One region of the Herbaspirillum sp. UBA812 genome, then DNA from elsewhere that is predicted to be linked to it. Evidence: predicted binding sites of a transcription regulator. Region 1 holds the regulator's gene; each other region holds the start of a gene.
What was found. The regulator sigma-54, encoded in region 1, starts transcription at its own class of promoters, with help from an activator protein. The targets are predictions, from matches to a motif close to TGGCANGNAANCTGCTTT.
Positions count from the first base shown of each region.

Region 1 (5,511 bases):
GCATCGGCCGGCAGATCACGCTCGCGCTGCTGCGCGAAGGCTATGGCGTCGCCCTGGCCGGACGCCGCCAGGATGCGCTGGAAGAGACCGTCAAGCTGGCCGGCGAACATGGTGCCAACGCGCTTGTGGTGGCGGCCGACGTGACCGATCCGGCCTCGGTGAAGCAGCTCTTCGCCAAGACCCGCGAGCGTTTCGGACGCCTGGACATGCTCTTCAACAATGCCGGCATCTTTGCGCCGCCGGTGTCGCTGGAAGAACTGAGCGTGGAGCAGTGGAAGGCGGCGGTGGACATCAATCTGACCGGCGTTTTCCTCTGCACGCAAGAAGCCTTCCGCATCATGAAGGACCAGTCGCCGCGCGGCGGGCGCATCATCAACAATGGTTCGATCTCGGCGCATGCACCGCGTCCGTTCTCGGCCTCTTATACCGCCACCAAGCACGCCATCACAGGACTGACCAAGGCCACCTCGCTGGATGGCCGCGCCTATGACATCGCCTGCGGGCAGATCGATATCGGCAATGCCTCCACCGACATGACTACGCTCATGAAGAAGGGCACGCTCCAGGCTGATGGCTCGACCAAGGTCGAGCCGACCATGGATGCCGAACACGTGGCCCGTGCCATCCTCTACATGGACAGCCTGCCGCTGGAGGCCAATGTGCAGTTCATGACGGTGATGGCGACCAAGATGCCGTATATCGGGCGGGGTTGAGTCGATTTATATTCGCCAGATGAAGAAATGGCCGCAGTGATGAGCTGCGGCCATTTTTTTTTGAGGCGTTGAAAAGCGAGATGCGCTAGCCGATGAACACGGCCGGACCGACACCGAAGCGCTCGGTCAGTGCCTTGACCTGGCGCAGATTCAAATCGCGCTTGCCGCGCAGGATCTCGGAGACCACACCTTGTGAGTCGATCTCCGGGAGGTCGGATTGCGTCAGCTGATGCTGCTCCATCAGGAATTGCAGGACCTCTATCGGAGAAACCTGCTGCAGCGGGAAGTGCTTGTCATCGTATTCGGCAATGAGGCTGCCGAGCGTGTCGACCAGGTCGGCCAGCGGATGCCGTTCATCGCTGGCACCGGCGTCGAGCAATTGATTCAGCGTGGCGACTGCGCGGTCATAGTCGTCGTCGGAACGAATCGGCCGCAGCGGGATGAGGGACGACAAGGCCGCAAAGTGCGAGGTGATGTCGTCCATCCTCCTCTCGTCCATCACTCGGTCCCGCCCTTCATGCCCTGCCACTCCGGCGTCAACTGCATGGAAATCCCGAACATGTCCAGCACGCGTCCCAGCGTGTGGTCCACCATCTCTTCCATGGAAGCAGGGCGCTGGTAGAAGCCGGGCAGGGGCGGGAAGATCACGCCGCCCATTTCGGTGACGGACGTCATGTTGCGCAGATGGGCCAGATTGAACGGGGTCTCGCGCACCATCAGCACCAGCCGGCGGCGTTCCTTGAGCACCACGTCCGCTGCGCGGGTGATGAGGTTGTCGGACAAACCATGCGCCACGGCGGCCAGGGTCTTCATCGAACAGGGCGCCACCACCATGCCGGTGGAGGCGAAGGAGCCGCTGGCGATGCAGGCGCCGACATCGCGCACGTTGTGCACCACATCGGCCAGCGCTTCCACATCCTTGCGCCGCATGTCCAGTTCCTGGTGCAGGTTGAGTACACCTGCTTCGGACACCATCAGGTGCGTTTCCACCTGGCCATGCTTGCGCAGATGCTCCAGCAGCCGCATGCCATAGATGGCACCGGTGGCACCGGTGATCGCAACGATCAGGCGCTGGCGCGGCTGGCTGGAAGAATTGCTCATGGATCAGTCAGGCCAGTAAAACTCAGCCCTTGATCAGGGTCTGCAGTTCGCCCGATTCGTACATCTCGGTCATGATGTCGGAGCCACCGACGAATTCGCCCTTCACGTACAGCTGGGGAATGGTCGGCCAGTTCGAGTATTCCTTGATGCCCTGGCGCACGTCCGGGCTTTCCAGCACGTTGACGGTGACGATGTTCTCGGCACCGCTGGCCTTCAGCAGCTGGATGGCCTTGCTGGAAAAGCCGCATTGCGGGAACTGTGCAGTGCCCTTCATGAACAGCACCACGGGATTTTGGGTCACGGTTTCTTTGATCCAGGATTGGACGTCGCTCATGGCTATGCCTTTAAAAATGGGATTGCCGACATTATAGGGAAAAGCCGGCGGGCGCGTTGAAATCGCCTGCATGCCGGTGGCCTGTCTGAACGGGCAAAAATTGCATCGAGGAAATGATTTATATCGTATGCAAGTTCTTGTGTCGAAGATGAGGGTGGCGGGAAGACATTCAAGCAGTTCCTTGCATCATCTTCAGCAGCGGCGGTGGAAAAGTTGCTCCGGGTAATGATTTATATTTTTTCCACAGGCGTGCGCCAGATCGGCGGCGGAAAATGAAAAAGGGCGCTTGCGCGCCCCTTCCTCATGAAATTCGGCTGGCTTTCTCAGCAGCCTTGCGGCTGCGAGGCTGCTTGCCGAGGGTGTCCTGGCTTATGCCGCTCCGGCCACCGCATCCTCCGGCGTTTCGTCCGGCAGGCGCTTGGCCATGGAGTGATGCTCCTGCAACTTGTCCTTGTGCTTGATGACCTGGCGATCGAGCTTGTCGATCAGCGTGTCAATGGCAGCGTAGAGGTCGTGTGCGATGCTTTCCGCATGTAGATCCTTCCCCTTGATGTGGACGTTGATTTCCGCTTTTTGGCGCTTTTCCTTTTCTGTGAGTTTATCTACGCTCAGGATCACGCTGACGTCGATCACGTTGTCGAAATGGCGCTTGATACGCGAGAGCTTGCTTTGCACGTATTCCCGGATGGCGGGGGTCAGTTCGAGGTGGTGTCCACTGATGGTCAGATTCATACAAGACTCCTATCGTGAAGTCACTGGAGGTTCGTGCAATCGATCCTGCTGCAGCTGTACCACGGGCACGGTCTTCGTGTCGGATGGCGCGGGCATCAGTCGGATGCTTGCCTGAACACAGCAACGGTACTGCAGAAAAACTGAGGAAAAACTCAGAGGGACTTGCGGAGATTGACCGGCGGAATCTTCAACACTTCGCGGTATTTGGCGACTGTGCGTCGCGCGACCACCATGCCTTGTTCTGCCAGCATATCCGCAATCTTGCTATCGGATAATGGGGTCTGCGGGTTCTCGGCTCCTATCAACTGTTTGATCAGCGCCCGTATCGCGGTGGAGGAAGCTTCACCTCCGGTTTCAGTCGCGACATGGCTACCGAAGAAGTATTTCAACTCAAACATTCCATGCGGAGTGAGCATGTATTTCTGAGTCGTCACGCGAGAGATGGTGCTCTCGTGTAGACCCAGTGTATCAGCAATTTCACGCAGCACAAGGGGGCGCATGGCGACTGCCCCATGTGAAAAGAAGTTTCTTTGACGTTCCACAATAGCCTGCGCGACGCGCAAAATTGTATCGAAACGTTGCCGCATGTTCTTGATGAGCCACTTGGCTTCCTGCAACTGCGACGACAGCGAACCTTCTCCCTTGGCTTGCTTCAATGCACTGGCATACATCGCATTGACGCGCAGCTTGGGCATGACCTCATGGTTGAGCATGACCTGCCAGCCGTTCTTTGTCTGCTTGACAATCACGTCCGGCACCACATAGTCCGAGGCATCACGCGCGAATTCCGCACCCGGATGCGGACGGCACTGGCGGATCACGGCCTGCGCTTCACGCAGGTCTTCGTCATCGCAATCCAGTGCCTTCTTGATCTTGTTGAAATCGCGTTGTGCAAACAGCGGCAGGTAATCCTCCACGATCCTCAAGGCCAGCTTGCGCGTCACGAAGGGAATCTTGGGCAGGCGGCGGATCTGCAGGGCCAGGCATTCGCCGGCACTGCGCGCACCGACACCCGCCGGGTCCAGGCTCTGCAGCAGCTTGAGCGAAATCGACAGCTCTTCCATGTCGATGCCCAGCTCTTCGGGCAGGCGAGCGAGGATGTCTTCCAGCGGCTCTTCCAGATAGCCGCTCTCGTCCAGCGCATCGGTGAGCAGTTCCAGCAGCGCACGATCACGCAGGGTGCGTGCGGTCACGCGGATCTGTTCCAGCAGGTGTTCGCGCAGGGTCAGTTCGTGCGCTTCGAGTTGCGGGCGGGCATCATCATCGTCTGGCGACTTGCCGCTGCGCGCGACGTCGTCGAAGCTCCAGTCGGCATCCCCCGTGACACCGGCTTCCGGCGCGTTGTCCTGGTAGTCGAAGCTGGAATCGCCATCGCTGGCGGCCGGGGCGGCTTCGCCACTGCCTTCGTGACTGGTTTCAGCAACGCCGCTGGAGGGCGAGCTGGAGACCGCGCCATCGGCCAGCAGACGTACCGAATTGTCGAGCGCGTCGTCGAGGCGTTCCAGCAGGGGATTGTCGGAGAGGATCTGTTCCAGTTCCTGGTGCAGTTCCAGCGTCGACAGTTGCAACAGTCTGATCGACTGCTGCAGTTGCGGCGTCAATGCGAGGTGCTGCGAGGTACGTAACTGGAGCGACTGTTTCATCTGTCTTTCTGAAAGCGGCGTGGCCCGCTGGTTGCTCTGCCGGTCGTTGCGTATTGCGTATTGTGTTTGGCTTGCTGCGTATTACGTGATGCGCACTCCGTATTTCCTTGAGCGTATCGGGCAAGCCGACTGCACCGCTTACATGCGGAAATGCTCACCCAGATACACGCGGCGCACCGACTCGTTGGCGATGATCTCTTCCGGATTGCCGCTGGCCAGCACCGTGCCCTGATTGATGATGTAGGCGCGATCACAGATACCCAGCGTTTCGCGCACGTTGTGGTCGGTGATCAGCACGCCGATGCCGCGTTCCTTCAGGAAGCGCACGATGCGCTGAATCTCGATCACGGCAATCGGGTCGATACCGGCGAACGGTTCATCCAGCAGCACGAAGCGCGGATCGGTGGCCAGTGCGCGGGCGATCTCGACGCGCCGGCGTTCACCGCCCGAGAGCGACAGCGCCTGGCTTTCGCGCAGCTTCTCGATCTGCAATTCGTGCAGCAGGTTGTTGAGGCGGCCTTCGATTTCATCGCGCGAGAGCGGCTTGCCCTCTTCCCGGCGCAGTTCCAGCACGGCGCGGATATTGTCTTCCACCGTCAGCTTGCGGAATACCGAGGCTTCCTGCGGCAGGTAGGACAAGCCCATGGTGGCACGCTTGTGGATCGGCATGCGCGAAATGGACGCGCCATCGAGGTCGATCTCGCCGCCATCGGAGGGCACCAGGCCCACGATCATGTAGAACGAGGTGGTCTTGCCGGCACCATTCGGGCCGAGCAGGCCGACCACCTCGCCGCTGCGCAATTCCATCGAGACATCGCGCACCACCTGGCGCGCGCCATAACTTTTCTTCAGGCCGCGAACGACCAGCGAGCTGACTGCCATCGTTACTGGTCCTTTCCGCTGTCGCGACGCGTTGCAGGCTGCGTGGCGTTGTTCTTGCCCGCGGGCTGGGCCGGCGCGGTGCTGCCTGCCGGCGGCGGATTCTTGG
Region 1 covers NZ_DBIC01000285.1:20,815-26,325, reverse strand. The annotation lists gene B3873_RS19685 (SDR family oxidoreductase) at 1-713, shown strand, start outside; gene B3873_RS19680 (helix-turn-helix domain-containing protein) at 799-1,197, opposite strand; gene B3873_RS19675 (UbiX family flavin prenyltransferase) at 1,212-1,814, opposite strand; gene grxD (Grx4 family monothiol glutaredoxin) at 1,837-2,148, opposite strand; gene hpf (ribosome hibernation-promoting factor, HPF/YfiA family) at 2,518-2,880, opposite strand; gene B3873_RS19660 (RNA polymerase factor sigma-54) at 3,033-4,523, opposite strand; gene lptB (LPS export ABC transporter ATP-binding protein) at 4,662-5,405, opposite strand; gene lptA (lipopolysaccharide transport periplasmic protein LptA) at 5,408-5,511, opposite strand, start outside.

Region 2 (5,511 bases), on a different contig from region 1:
TGTTCAGGACGGCCTGGATCAGTTGCTCCTTGTCGCCCCGGAATTCGGGGATCGACAGGTCATAGTCGCGCTTGATGCTCAGCCCCTGCGGGAACTCGGCCATCACCAGGCTGCGCACGCGTTCGCAGACTTCGTGGATGTTGACGTCGCCGACGATGTGCGGGTGGCGGTGCGGGGCCAGCAGGCGATCCACCAGGGTCTGCAGGCGGTCGGCTTCCTTGATGATGACCTGGGTGTATTCGCGCAATTCCTTGAGGTGGCGCTCGGGCAGCTCCAGCTCCAGCAGCTGGGCGGCGCCACGGATACCGCCCAGCGGATTCTTGATCTCGTGGGCCAGGTTGCGGATCAGTTCCTTGTTGGCCTGGCTCTGGTCGAACATGCGCTCTTCGCGGTCCAGCTTGAGTTGCTGGACGTTCTCGCGCAACTCCAGCAGCACCGGCCAGTCGGTACTGTCCAGGGGCGTGACGATGGTGTGGACCTGCAGCGGCTCGCGGTTGGCACGCTCCAGCACCAGGTCCAGGCGCTTGTCGGCGAACTGGTGTTCGATGGCCTGGTAGAACAGCGCGGTCAGCTCCTTGCCATTGAGGAAGAGCTCCGAGAGCTTCTGCTGCGAGAGGACCTTGAAGGAGCTCTCCAGCAGGTTCTCGGCGGCGGCATTGGCGTAGACGATGCCGCCATTGGCATCGAGGATGATCACGGCCGAGGCCAGCAGGTCGAGGCCATCGAGGGATGGGAGCGGTGTCTTCATGGGAGGATTCTTGATGCCTGGGGTCATGTCGTCTCGTGCCGGTCTGGCTGGATCTTGCAAAGGCTTGCCGCGGCGGATGTTGTTCCGGATCTTTTTTGACTAGCAATTTTCGGGCGCACTGCCCTGCAGCAGGCGGTGCGCCGCGCATAAAAAAAGGGGAAGCAAGCTTCCCCTTTTTCTCCGGATGCGGATTCGATTACAGCGAGTAGTACATGTCGAATTCGATCGGGTGCGTGGTCATGCGGAAGCGTTGGACTTCCTGCATCTTCAGCTCGATGTAGGCATCGATCATGCTGTCGGTGAACACGCCGCCACGGGTCAGGAACTCGCGGTCCTTGTCCAGGTGCTCCAGGGCTTCATCCAGCGAAGCACAGACGGTCGGGATCAGCTTGTCTTCTTCCGGCGGCAGGTGGTACAGGTCCTTGGTGGCAGCTTCGCCCGGGTGGATCTTGTTCTGCACGCCATCCAGACCGGCCATCAGCAGGGCCGAGAAGCACAGGTACGGGTTGGCCAGGGGATCCGGGAAACGGGTCTCGATGCGGCGGCCCTTCGGGTTCGCCACGTGCGGGATACGGATCGAAGCGGAACGGTTGCGGGCCGAGTAGGCCAGCTTGACCGGAGCTTCGAAGCCGGGGACCAGACGCTTGTACGAGTTGGTGCCGGGGTTGGTGATCGCGTTCAGGGCCTTGGCGTGCTTGATGATGCCGCCGATGTAGTACAGCGCGAACTCGGACAGGCCTGCATAGCCGTCGCCAGCGAACAGGTTCTTGCCATCCTTCCAGACCGACTGGTGCACGTGCATGCCGGAGCCGTTGTCGCCAACCAGCGGCTTGGGCATGAAGGTTGCGGTCTTGCCGTAGGTGTGGGCGACGTTCCAGATCACGTACTTCAGGGTCTGGGTCCAGTCAGCGCGCTCGACCAGGGTCGAGAACTTGGTGCCCAGTTCGTTCTGGCCAGCGCCAGCGACTTCGTGGTGGTGCACTTCGACGGGGATGCCCAGGGATTCCAGGATCAGGGACATTTCCGAACGCATGTCCTGGAAGCTGTCGACCGGGGGAACCGGGAAGTAGCCGCCCTTGACGGTCGGACGGTGGCCGGAGTTGCCGCCTTCGATCTCGGCGCCGGTGCTCCAGGAAGCTTCTTCGGAGTCGATCTTGACGAAGGAACCGGACATGTCGGCACCCCAACGCACGCCGTCGAAGATGAAGAATTCGGGTTCCGGACCGAAGTAGGCGGTGTCGCCCAGGCCGGAGGACTTCAGGTAGGCTTCAGCGCGCTTGGCGATGGAGCGCGGATCGCGGTCGTAGCCCTTGCCGTCGGACGGCTCGATCACGTCACATTGCATGAAGAGGGTGGTCTCTTCCATGAACGGGTCGATGTTGGCGGTGTTCGGGTCCGGGATCAGCAGCATGTCGGAGGCTTCGATACCCTTCCAGCCGGCGATCGACGAACCGTCGAAGGCGTGACCGGATTCGAACTTGTCGATGTCGAAATGCGAAACCGGCACGGTCACGTGCTGTTCCTTGCCACGGGTGTCAGCGAAACGGAAGTCGACAAACTTGACTTCGTTGTCCTTCACCATCTTCAAAACCTCTGCGGCCGTCCTTGCCATGCGAATCTCCTAAAACGAGGAAGTAGTATAAATTGGGGTGTTGAGCCGTTTTCTGCGACTGGATCTTTGCATTTGATACAACGGTCTTGCGCCGAACTCAGTCGCGGATGATAGCAGATTCCATGCCACCAACCTTTCGGGTGCGCCAATAATGGAAGTTTTTAGGGAGGACGCGCCAGTTGGGGCGCTGCGCGCGGTGCAGAGGCACTGCAGATATGCATTATTTTAGTGCGAATTTCACAAAATGCACCGAACAAATGCATATTCGCGTGATTGAATATGAATTGCACCACTTTCGTGCATGCGCCGTGTTGGGGCAGTCGCTTGATGAGCTGCACGGCGTGCACCAGCTTGGGAAAATTGCCTAACTGTTTATATTGTTTAAAATCATCTCCCTTGAGGCGCACTGACTTCCTTGGCTTCGTTGCGCTTCAGGGGCTTTCACCGGAATTCCTGCGCTTTCCCTGTCCGCACTTCTTTCTTCTTCAGAGACTTTTCCCATGAGCAACGATTCGATTCTCGGCACTGCCACCCAACGCGCGACCGACGGGCAACTGCCCTATGCCGGTGCCGTAACCCCGCAGGAAGCCCTGGCCCTGCTGCAGTCCGATCCCGCCATCAAGCTGGTCGACGTGCGCACCCGCGCCGAGCGTGACTGGGTCGGCGTGGTCCAGATCCCGGCGGCGCAGCACCTGGCGGTGCAGTGGAATCTCTACCCCGAGGGCAAGCCCAATCCGCAGTTCCTCGAACAACTGCAGGAAGCCGCCCGGCCCGGAGAAGTGCTGCTGTTCCTGTGCCGCTCGGGCGTGCGCTCCAAGCATGCCGCCAAGCTGGCCACGGAAAACGGCTACACGCAGTGCTTCGATATCCTGGAAGGCTTTGAAGGCAACAAGGACGCCAACGGCCACCGCAAGACCATCGAGGGCTGGTGCAAGGCCGGCCTGCCGTGGGTGGGTGCCTGAACGAATCTGACGGAATCAGGCCTGCAGGCTGCGCGCCTGCAGGGCACTGGCCAGCGACTGCAGCAGCAGGCTGATGGCGGCCTGGCCATCGGCCTCGGCGCGCAGCGCTTCTTCCACGCAATCCAGCAGCGCCACCAGTTCCAGCCGTCCCATGGTCAGGGCGGCTCCCTTCATGCGGTGCGCGAGCTGCACCATCCTTCCCCGGTCGCCCTGCAGGCTGGCCTGTTCGAGCGCCGCCAGATCGTTGCGGGTGGTTTGCAGGAAGAGCCGGTCCAGATCCTGTCCATATTCCTGTTCAGGGGTCATGGCCTGGCCATCCTCTTCATTGTCGAGATCGCACCAGAGGGCCAGCAGGCGCCGGATGGCCTGGGTCTGCAGGGGCTTGGGGAGCATGCCGTCCATGCCGCAGTCCAGACAGCGCTGCACGTGCATTGCATCGGTCTCGGCGGAAATGCCGATCAGTGGCGTATAAGGACGCTGGCGCTGCGTCTGTTCCAGCTGCCGCACCTGGCGGGCGACTTCCTGACCGGGGATGTCGGGCAGGAAGCAATCCAGCAGCACCAGCCCGTAGGGCCGCGCCCGGATGGCGGCCAATGCGCTGCCGCCATCGGCCACGCAATCGACCTGGCAGCCGAGCCGCTGCAGGCGGTTCTGGATGGCGTAACGAATGGTGACGGAATCATCGACCTGCAGCACGGCCGGTTCACGTTGCCCGGTAGTGGCGCTTTCCCTCTGGTGCGGCATTTACAGCTCCTTGATCTGGTATTCGATCTTGAACAGTTCGTTGTCACTGCGCACGCCCAGCTTGCGGAAGGCCGATTGCTTCTGCCCGCTGATGGTCTTGACGCTGCGTGCGAATTTTTCCGCGATGTCGGTGACCGACATGCCGTCCAGGCAGCAGCGCAGAACTTCCCGTTCGCGCGGCGACAGGCTGGGCATGTCCGACAGCGAGTCCGGCGAGACGTCGGTGCCGCGCGGTCGCCGGCGCGGCGGGCGCACTTCGGGCTGGCTGCGCGTGGCCGCTTCGGCGGCCTGCATGATGGCCAGCTCGCGGGTCATGGTGCTGTTGAGATATTCGCGTCCCCGGCTGATGGTGCGGATGGCCAGGATCAGTTCGGCCAGCTCCTGCGATTTGCTGACGAAACCGCGTGCCCCCGCCTTCATCGCCATGGCCACCGTCGCCGGGCTGCTGTGGGCCGAGGTCACCAGGATCTTGGAACGCGGAAAGCGCACGCGCAAGGCGCGGATCAGGTTGAGACCGTCGATGTCATTGCTGCCCAGCGAATAATCGATCAGCAGCAGATCGGCCGGCGAGGCGCGCAGGGCTGCCATGAGCTCCTTGCTGGTGGCGAAGGCGCCGACCACGGTGAAATCCGGCTCCTCGGCCAGGCGCTTGGCCAGGCCGTAACGCACCACGGCGTGGTCGTCCAGCAGCGCGATGCGCAACGCCGATGCCAAGGTCCATGTCATGCGCTATCCCCTCGTATTCTGATCATGTGAAGCCGCTGCGGTGCATCATCAGCCCCCCCCTTCTGATGCAGCCGCTGACGAAGGCGTTATTGTGGTCGAGCGCCGCCTTCCGGCGCATAAGAATCGTCTGAAAAACAGTGACAAATCGCAGAATTTTTATACTTTACCGCGCTTGCGGGAAGCTGACGAAGGCGTCAGCTTTGTAACACCCTGTATGAAGAACAATGCTTGCTGCGCTACAGTGGCGCTCGGCCCAGCAGCACGGGATCGCGGCGCGGCCAGACCCGCGCATTACACTTTATTACAGCCCGCGTGCAAGTCCATCACCATACTGGCCTGCAGCTGTTCTCCCCAATTTTCGACCTCGCGAGGCTCGTCGATGCAAGCGCCCTTCAAGCAGCTTTTTCCTTCACGTTCAGCCTGGCTGATGCTGGCACTAGTTGCCTGCACCTTGGGGCAGGCCCAGGCTGCTGGGCCGACTTCCGCCAGTGCCCCGCTGTCGGAACAGGAGCGCGCCCTGCACGTACTCAACCGGCTCGCCTATGGCCCGCGTCCCGGCGATCTGGAGCAGGTGGAGCGCATGGGCGTGAAGCGTTACATCGACCAGCAACTGCATCCCGAGCGCATCCGCCAGCCCGATGACTTGCAGGCGCGCCTGGCGGCGCTGCCGGGGCTGCAGATGACGCCAGCACAGTTGTTCGTCGACTATGGCCCGCCCT
Region 2 covers NZ_DBIC01000109.1:803-6,313, reverse strand. The annotation lists gene glnL (nitrogen regulation protein NR(II)) at 1-748, opposite strand, end outside; gene glnA (type I glutamate--ammonia ligase) at 945-2,360, opposite strand; gene B3873_RS07155 (rhodanese-like domain-containing protein) at 2,861-3,322, shown strand; gene B3873_RS07150 (response regulator) at 3,338-4,066, opposite strand; gene B3873_RS07145 (response regulator transcription factor) at 4,067-4,792, opposite strand; partial or broken gene B3873_RS07140 (DUF1800 domain-containing protein) at 5,220-5,511, shown strand, end outside.
Region 2: the regulator sigma-54 is predicted to act here: its motif matches at 2,471-2,488, upstream of glnA (type I glutamate--ammonia ligase).

Region 3 (5,511 bases), on a different contig from region 1:
ACGACCCTGCGCCAGTTCGCCGAAGGCCGCGCGGCGATGACCTTCCAGGGCAGCTGGGCCGCCGGCACGCTGATGAATGCGCGCGGCATGCGGGTAGGCGTGTTCGTGCCGCCATGGAATGACAAGGGCCAGCCGCTCAAACCGGTGCTGGGCAGCGAGACCGGCTTTGCAGTGGCCCAGCACAGCGGCGCGCGGCAACGCCAGGCGGCGGTGCAGTTCCTGGACTTCCTCTACGGTCCGGGGATGCCGATCTGGCAAGCCAAGCGGCAGAACATTCCGCCGTTCCGCGTGATCGCGGCCGATGTGAAAGGCGATCCCGCGCTCTTCGCGCTGGTCGACCAGATGACGCGCGATGCCGCCGCCAGCAATGCACCGGGACTGTATTACTCGGTGCTGCCGGTCAATACCATAGACGTCCTGCATCCGCTCCTGCAGAGCGTGCTGTCGGGCAGCCAGACCCCGGCGCGGGCCGCGCGCCTGCTGCAGGATTCCATCACCGAACAGGCACGCCTGTCGGCCAGGTAAGGGAGCGCGTTCGATGAAAAAACGGCTCGACTTTTTCTGGCTGGGTTTCCTGCGCAAGATCGAAATCCGCTACCGGCTCATCAATTCCTTCATCCTGGTCTCGCTGGTGCCGCTGGTGATCTCGGGTCTGCTGGCCTATCGCGAAACCACCCGTGCCACCCAGGAGAAGGTACACACCTACTCGGTCCAGGTGGTCAAGCAGATCTCCCAGAACCTGATGCTGCGCATGGAAAAGATCGAGGACACCAGCGAGGAGCTGGCGCTCTCCGACAAGCTGCAGCGCCTGCTGGGCGACTATTACAGCGGCGACGAAGCCACCAGTGCTGCGGCCCGCAGCGGTGTGGCGCGCGTGCTGCTGGACACCTATGGCTCGCTGCCGGACGTGAACCAGAAATACCTGCTGGACCGCAAGCGCCAGGTCATCGATCCGCAGATCTTTGCGCCGCTGGCCAGCAACATCACCCGCGTGGCGGAGGAGGCGCCGGACCTCGGCGGACGCGGCTGGTGGACGCTCTACAACGGCGGCCATGGCCAGAAGAGCGTGGCCATGCTGCGCGAGATCCGCTTCACGGGCAACAACCGCGGCGCCGGCGTGCTGTTCATCGGCGTGCGGCCGAGCTACTTCTTCAGCATCTTCGAGGGCGTGGACCTGGGCTATGACTCCAGTCTCTTCATCGTCGATGCGAGCGATGGCACGGTGGTCGTGCAGGGGCGCGACACCAGCTTCAGCAGCGCCGACCCGGCCCTGCTGGAGGGCATCACGGCCAGCGTGGGACAACGCCGCACCAGCGATTTCATCGCCTATACACGTGCTGACAAGACACGCTACTACGCCGCCATCGCCCAGTTGCCGCACACCTCGTGGTGGGTGGTCAGCGCCACGCCGAGCGACAAGCTCAACGCCGACACCCGCTCGGTGCGCGACAAGATCATCGCCATCGGCCTGCTGTGCTTTGCCGCTTCGCTGTTCCTCTCGGCGCTGATCGCGCGCAGTATCAGCGTGCCCCTGCAGCGCCTGGTGGGCGCCATGAAGGAAGCCGGCAGCGGCGATACCACGGTGCGCGTGGAACAGGCCGGCGGCGACGAGATCGCCATCCTCTCGCGCAAATTCAACGAGATGGCCGGCAAGCTGCAGCAGAACAAGGAAGAACTGGAAGATCAGGTCGCACGCCGCACGCGCGAACTGGAGCTGGCCAACCGCAAGCTGGAAGCGCTCTCGGCCACCGATGGCCTGACCGGGGTGGCCAACCGGCGTCGCTTCGACGAGGTACTCGACAGCGAGCTGCGGCGCTCGGTGCGCTCCGGCCATGCGCTGGCGCTCCTGATGCTGGACGTGGATTACTTCAAGAAATACAACGACCGCTACGGCCACGTGGCAGGGGATGAGTGCCTGCGCATCGTGGCGCGCGTGCTGCAGAAGAGTTCGCGCCGCGCTACCGACCTGGTAGCACGCTATGGCGGCGAGGAGTTCTGCGTCATCATCGCCGAGAGCGATACCGCCCATGCCCTGCAGCAGGCCGAGCACATCTGCCAGGCCATCTTCGAACTCAAGCTGCCGCATGCCGATTCGCCCTTCGGCTACATCACGGCCAGCATCGGCGTGGCCTCGCTGCAGCCGGATGAGCACACCAGCGCCGAACAACTGCTGCGCGTGGCCGACCAGGCGCTGTATCACGCCAAGTACCAGGGCCGCAACCGCGTGGTGCTGGGCAGTGACGCTACCAGCAACCTGTGATCGGGTAGAGTCGCCCGGACCGGTCCACCTGACGAAATGCTGACGTCGCGCGACGCTTTGCAAAGTTGCGTCAAGACGCCGGCGGCGGCCCTGAACCAATGTCATCGCGTTGCATCATATCGCTATGCCCACCATCACTTTGAGAAGAGAGGTATAGCAGATGAACCCGAGTCGCCAAGAAAAAAAACACTGGACCATCGATGACATCGACCTGAGCCGCATCGACCGCGAGCGGGTGCGGCAGGATGAAGATCTGTTCTACCTGGTGGCCTGCGCCTCCTTCGTCGAAAGCGGTTCCGACCTCTACACCCACAACCTGGTGGAATTCTACAAAGGCGATGCCGAGGTCGAGACCTGGCTGCGCGAGCAGTGGGAGCCGGAAGAGCTGCAACACGGCGCGGCCCTGCGCGCCTATGTCGAGCATGTCTGGCCGGAGTTCGACTGGCCGCGCGCCTATCAAGGCTTCCTCGACGAATATTCGCAATACTGCAAGGTCGAACTGCTCGAACCCACGCGGGCCCAGGAGCTGGCCGCGCGCTGCGTGGTCGAGACCGGTACCTCCACCTATTACCGGGCGCTGGCGCGGGCCACCGACGAGCCGGTCCTGAAGCACCTGGCCGGACTCATCGCCAATGACGAGGTCAATCACTACAAGCATTTCTACCAGTACTTCCGCCGCTATCGCCGCCAGGAAAACATCGGCCGCTCGCGCGTCCTCGGCACCCTCAGCCGCCGCACCCTGGAACTGAAGAGCGAAGACGCCGATTGCGCCATCCGCCACGTGGTGATGGTGTACAAGCCGGAACTGGCCGCCGATCCTGCACGCGTGAAGGAACTGGCCTCGCGCATGAGCCGTACCGTGCGCGTCAATCTCAAGCCCGAAACTACCATCAAGATGATCATGCGGCCGCTGGAGTTGCCGGTGACCCTGCAGAACATGATCGAATTCCCCTTGCGCCAGTTCATGCAGCACGTGCTGTTGCGCTGATCCGGCGCCGGAGGGTGGTCCGCCAGGACCATCTTCCGGCCCACGCGCCGGGCAGGCACCGCAATGGATCACGCCGCCTGCTGCCCCATCGTTCAGGATGTGCTCACTATTGTGAACAATCCGTCTCACCCCTCAGGAAGTTGAGCCACCTGCCGCAAACCCGCCTCCACTGGCGCTTTGCGCGGCGCACCAAGATTGCGCACAGCCGAGCGCCAGGCTGGTGAGTGTTGCCGCAGCGACATGGGACTGTCGACAATGACGCTCGGCTTTGGTGCGCAATCCTGGCGTGCCTGACAACATTCTTCCCGCACCGCGCCCCTCCCCGCCCCGCTTTGATGCAGCCCGCAGGCCCTCGTGCGTGCATTGGCACGCAATCTGCTAAAGCGACTGGGCAGTGAAAAAAATCTTCCAAAACTTTTCTCGAGGGAGCACCACATGTCACGTCGTACCGTACTGAAAGCCACCGCTCTGGGCGCATTCGCACTGGCCGCATCCTCCTGGCTGCCTTCGGCCTTCGCTGCCGACACCATCAAGGTCGGTATCCTGCACTCGCTGTCGGGCACCATGGCGATCTCCGAAACGTCCCTGAAGGACGTGGCCCTGATGACCATCGACGAAATCAACGCCGCTGGCGGCGTGATGGGCAAGAAGCTCGAACCGGTGGTGGTCGACCCCGCCTCGAACTGGCCGCTGTTCGCCGAAAAGGCCCGCCAGCTGATCTCCCAGGACAAGGTCTCGGTGGTTTTCGGCTGCTGGACTTCGGTGTCGCGCAAGTCGGTGCTGCCGGTCTTCAAGGAACTGAACAGCCTGCTGTTCTACCCGGTGCAGTACGAAGGTGAAGAACTGGAGAAGAACGTCTTCTACACCGGTGCTGCCCCCAACCAGCAAGCCATTCCCGCCGTGGAATACCTGATGTCCAAGGAAGGCGGCGGTGCCAAGCGCTTCGTGCTGCTGGGGACCGACTACGTCTACCCGCGCACCACCAACAAGATCCTGCGCGCCTTCCTGCACAGCAAGGGTGTGAAGGACTCCGACATCGACGAGGTCTACACCCCGTTCGGCCACTCCGATTACCAGACCATCGTGGCCAACATCAAGAAGTTCTCCGCAGGTGGCAAGACGGCCGTGATCTCGACCATCAACGGCGACTCCAACGTGCCCTTCTACAAGGAACTGGGCAACGCCGGCCTGAAGGCGACCGACGTGCCGGTGGTGGCATTCTCGGTGGGTGAAGAAGAACTGCGCGGTGTCGATACCAAGCCGCTGGTGGGCCACCTGGCCGCCTGGAACTACTTCGAATCGGTGAAGAATCCGGTCAACACCGCCTTCATCAAGAAGTGGAAGGAATACGCCAAGGCCAAGAACCTGCCCAACGCCGATACCGTCGTGACCAACGACCCGATGGAAGCTACCTACGTCGGCATCCACATGTGGGCACAGGCCGTGGAAAAGGCCAAGTCCACCGACACCGACAAGGTGATCGCCGCCATGGGTGGCCAGACCTACAAGGCACCGTCGGGCTACACGCTGGAAATGGACAAGACCAACCACCACCTGCACAAGCCCGTGATGATCGGCGAAATCAAGGCGGACGGTCAGTTCAACGTGGTCTACAAGACCAAGACCACCATCCGCGCACAACCCTGGAGCCCGTACATCCCGGGCAACGAAAGCAAGCAGAAGAACTAAGCTTGCGGTTGTAGTAGTAGTTGATGGCGTTCTTCGGAGCGCCTTCCGTACGCCGCGGGTCGGCTGATGGAAGGCGCTCCGTCCGCCGCAATGCATCTCCCTCCACAAGAAAACCGCCCGACGACTCGCCCCGGCCACCGCATTGACCGGCCCGCGCTTCGAGGCGCACACCGACCATGAAACCAGCCATCCAGTTCCTACGCGGGCTGCTCGCGACCTGGCTTTGCGTCCACGCCCTGGGGGCGTTCGCAGCCATCGATCCGGCCCTGCTCAAGCCCCTTGGCGGAGACGACCCCGACGCGCGCATCGACGCCGTCAACCAGATTGCTGCGCTGGCCAATGATGACGCGCTCAAGATCCTAAATGCTCTGAACAGCGACGCGCTCTACGTCACCCCCGCCGGTGACGTGCTCATCGTCGACGACGCCGGCAAGGCATTCAATCCGGCCACCGACCAGACCGGCCCGGCCCCCGATGACGCCGAAGGCATCACCGTCAACAACCGCCTGCGCGGCGCTGTCGATGGCGCGCTCTCGGGCCTGAAACTGCTCTCGCCGCAGCGTGACCAACGCCT
Region 3 covers NZ_DBIC01000040.1:17,125-22,635, reverse strand. The annotation lists gene B3873_RS02505 (ABC transporter substrate-binding protein) at 1-525, shown strand, start outside; gene B3873_RS02500 (sensor domain-containing diguanylate cyclase) at 539-2,260, shown strand; gene B3873_RS02495 (ferritin-like domain-containing protein) at 2,421-3,248, shown strand; gene urtA (urea ABC transporter substrate-binding protein) at 3,684-4,937, shown strand; gene urtB (urea ABC transporter permease subunit UrtB) at 5,114-5,511, shown strand, end outside.
Region 3: the regulator sigma-54 is predicted to act here: its motif matches at 3,613-3,630, upstream of urtA (urea ABC transporter substrate-binding protein).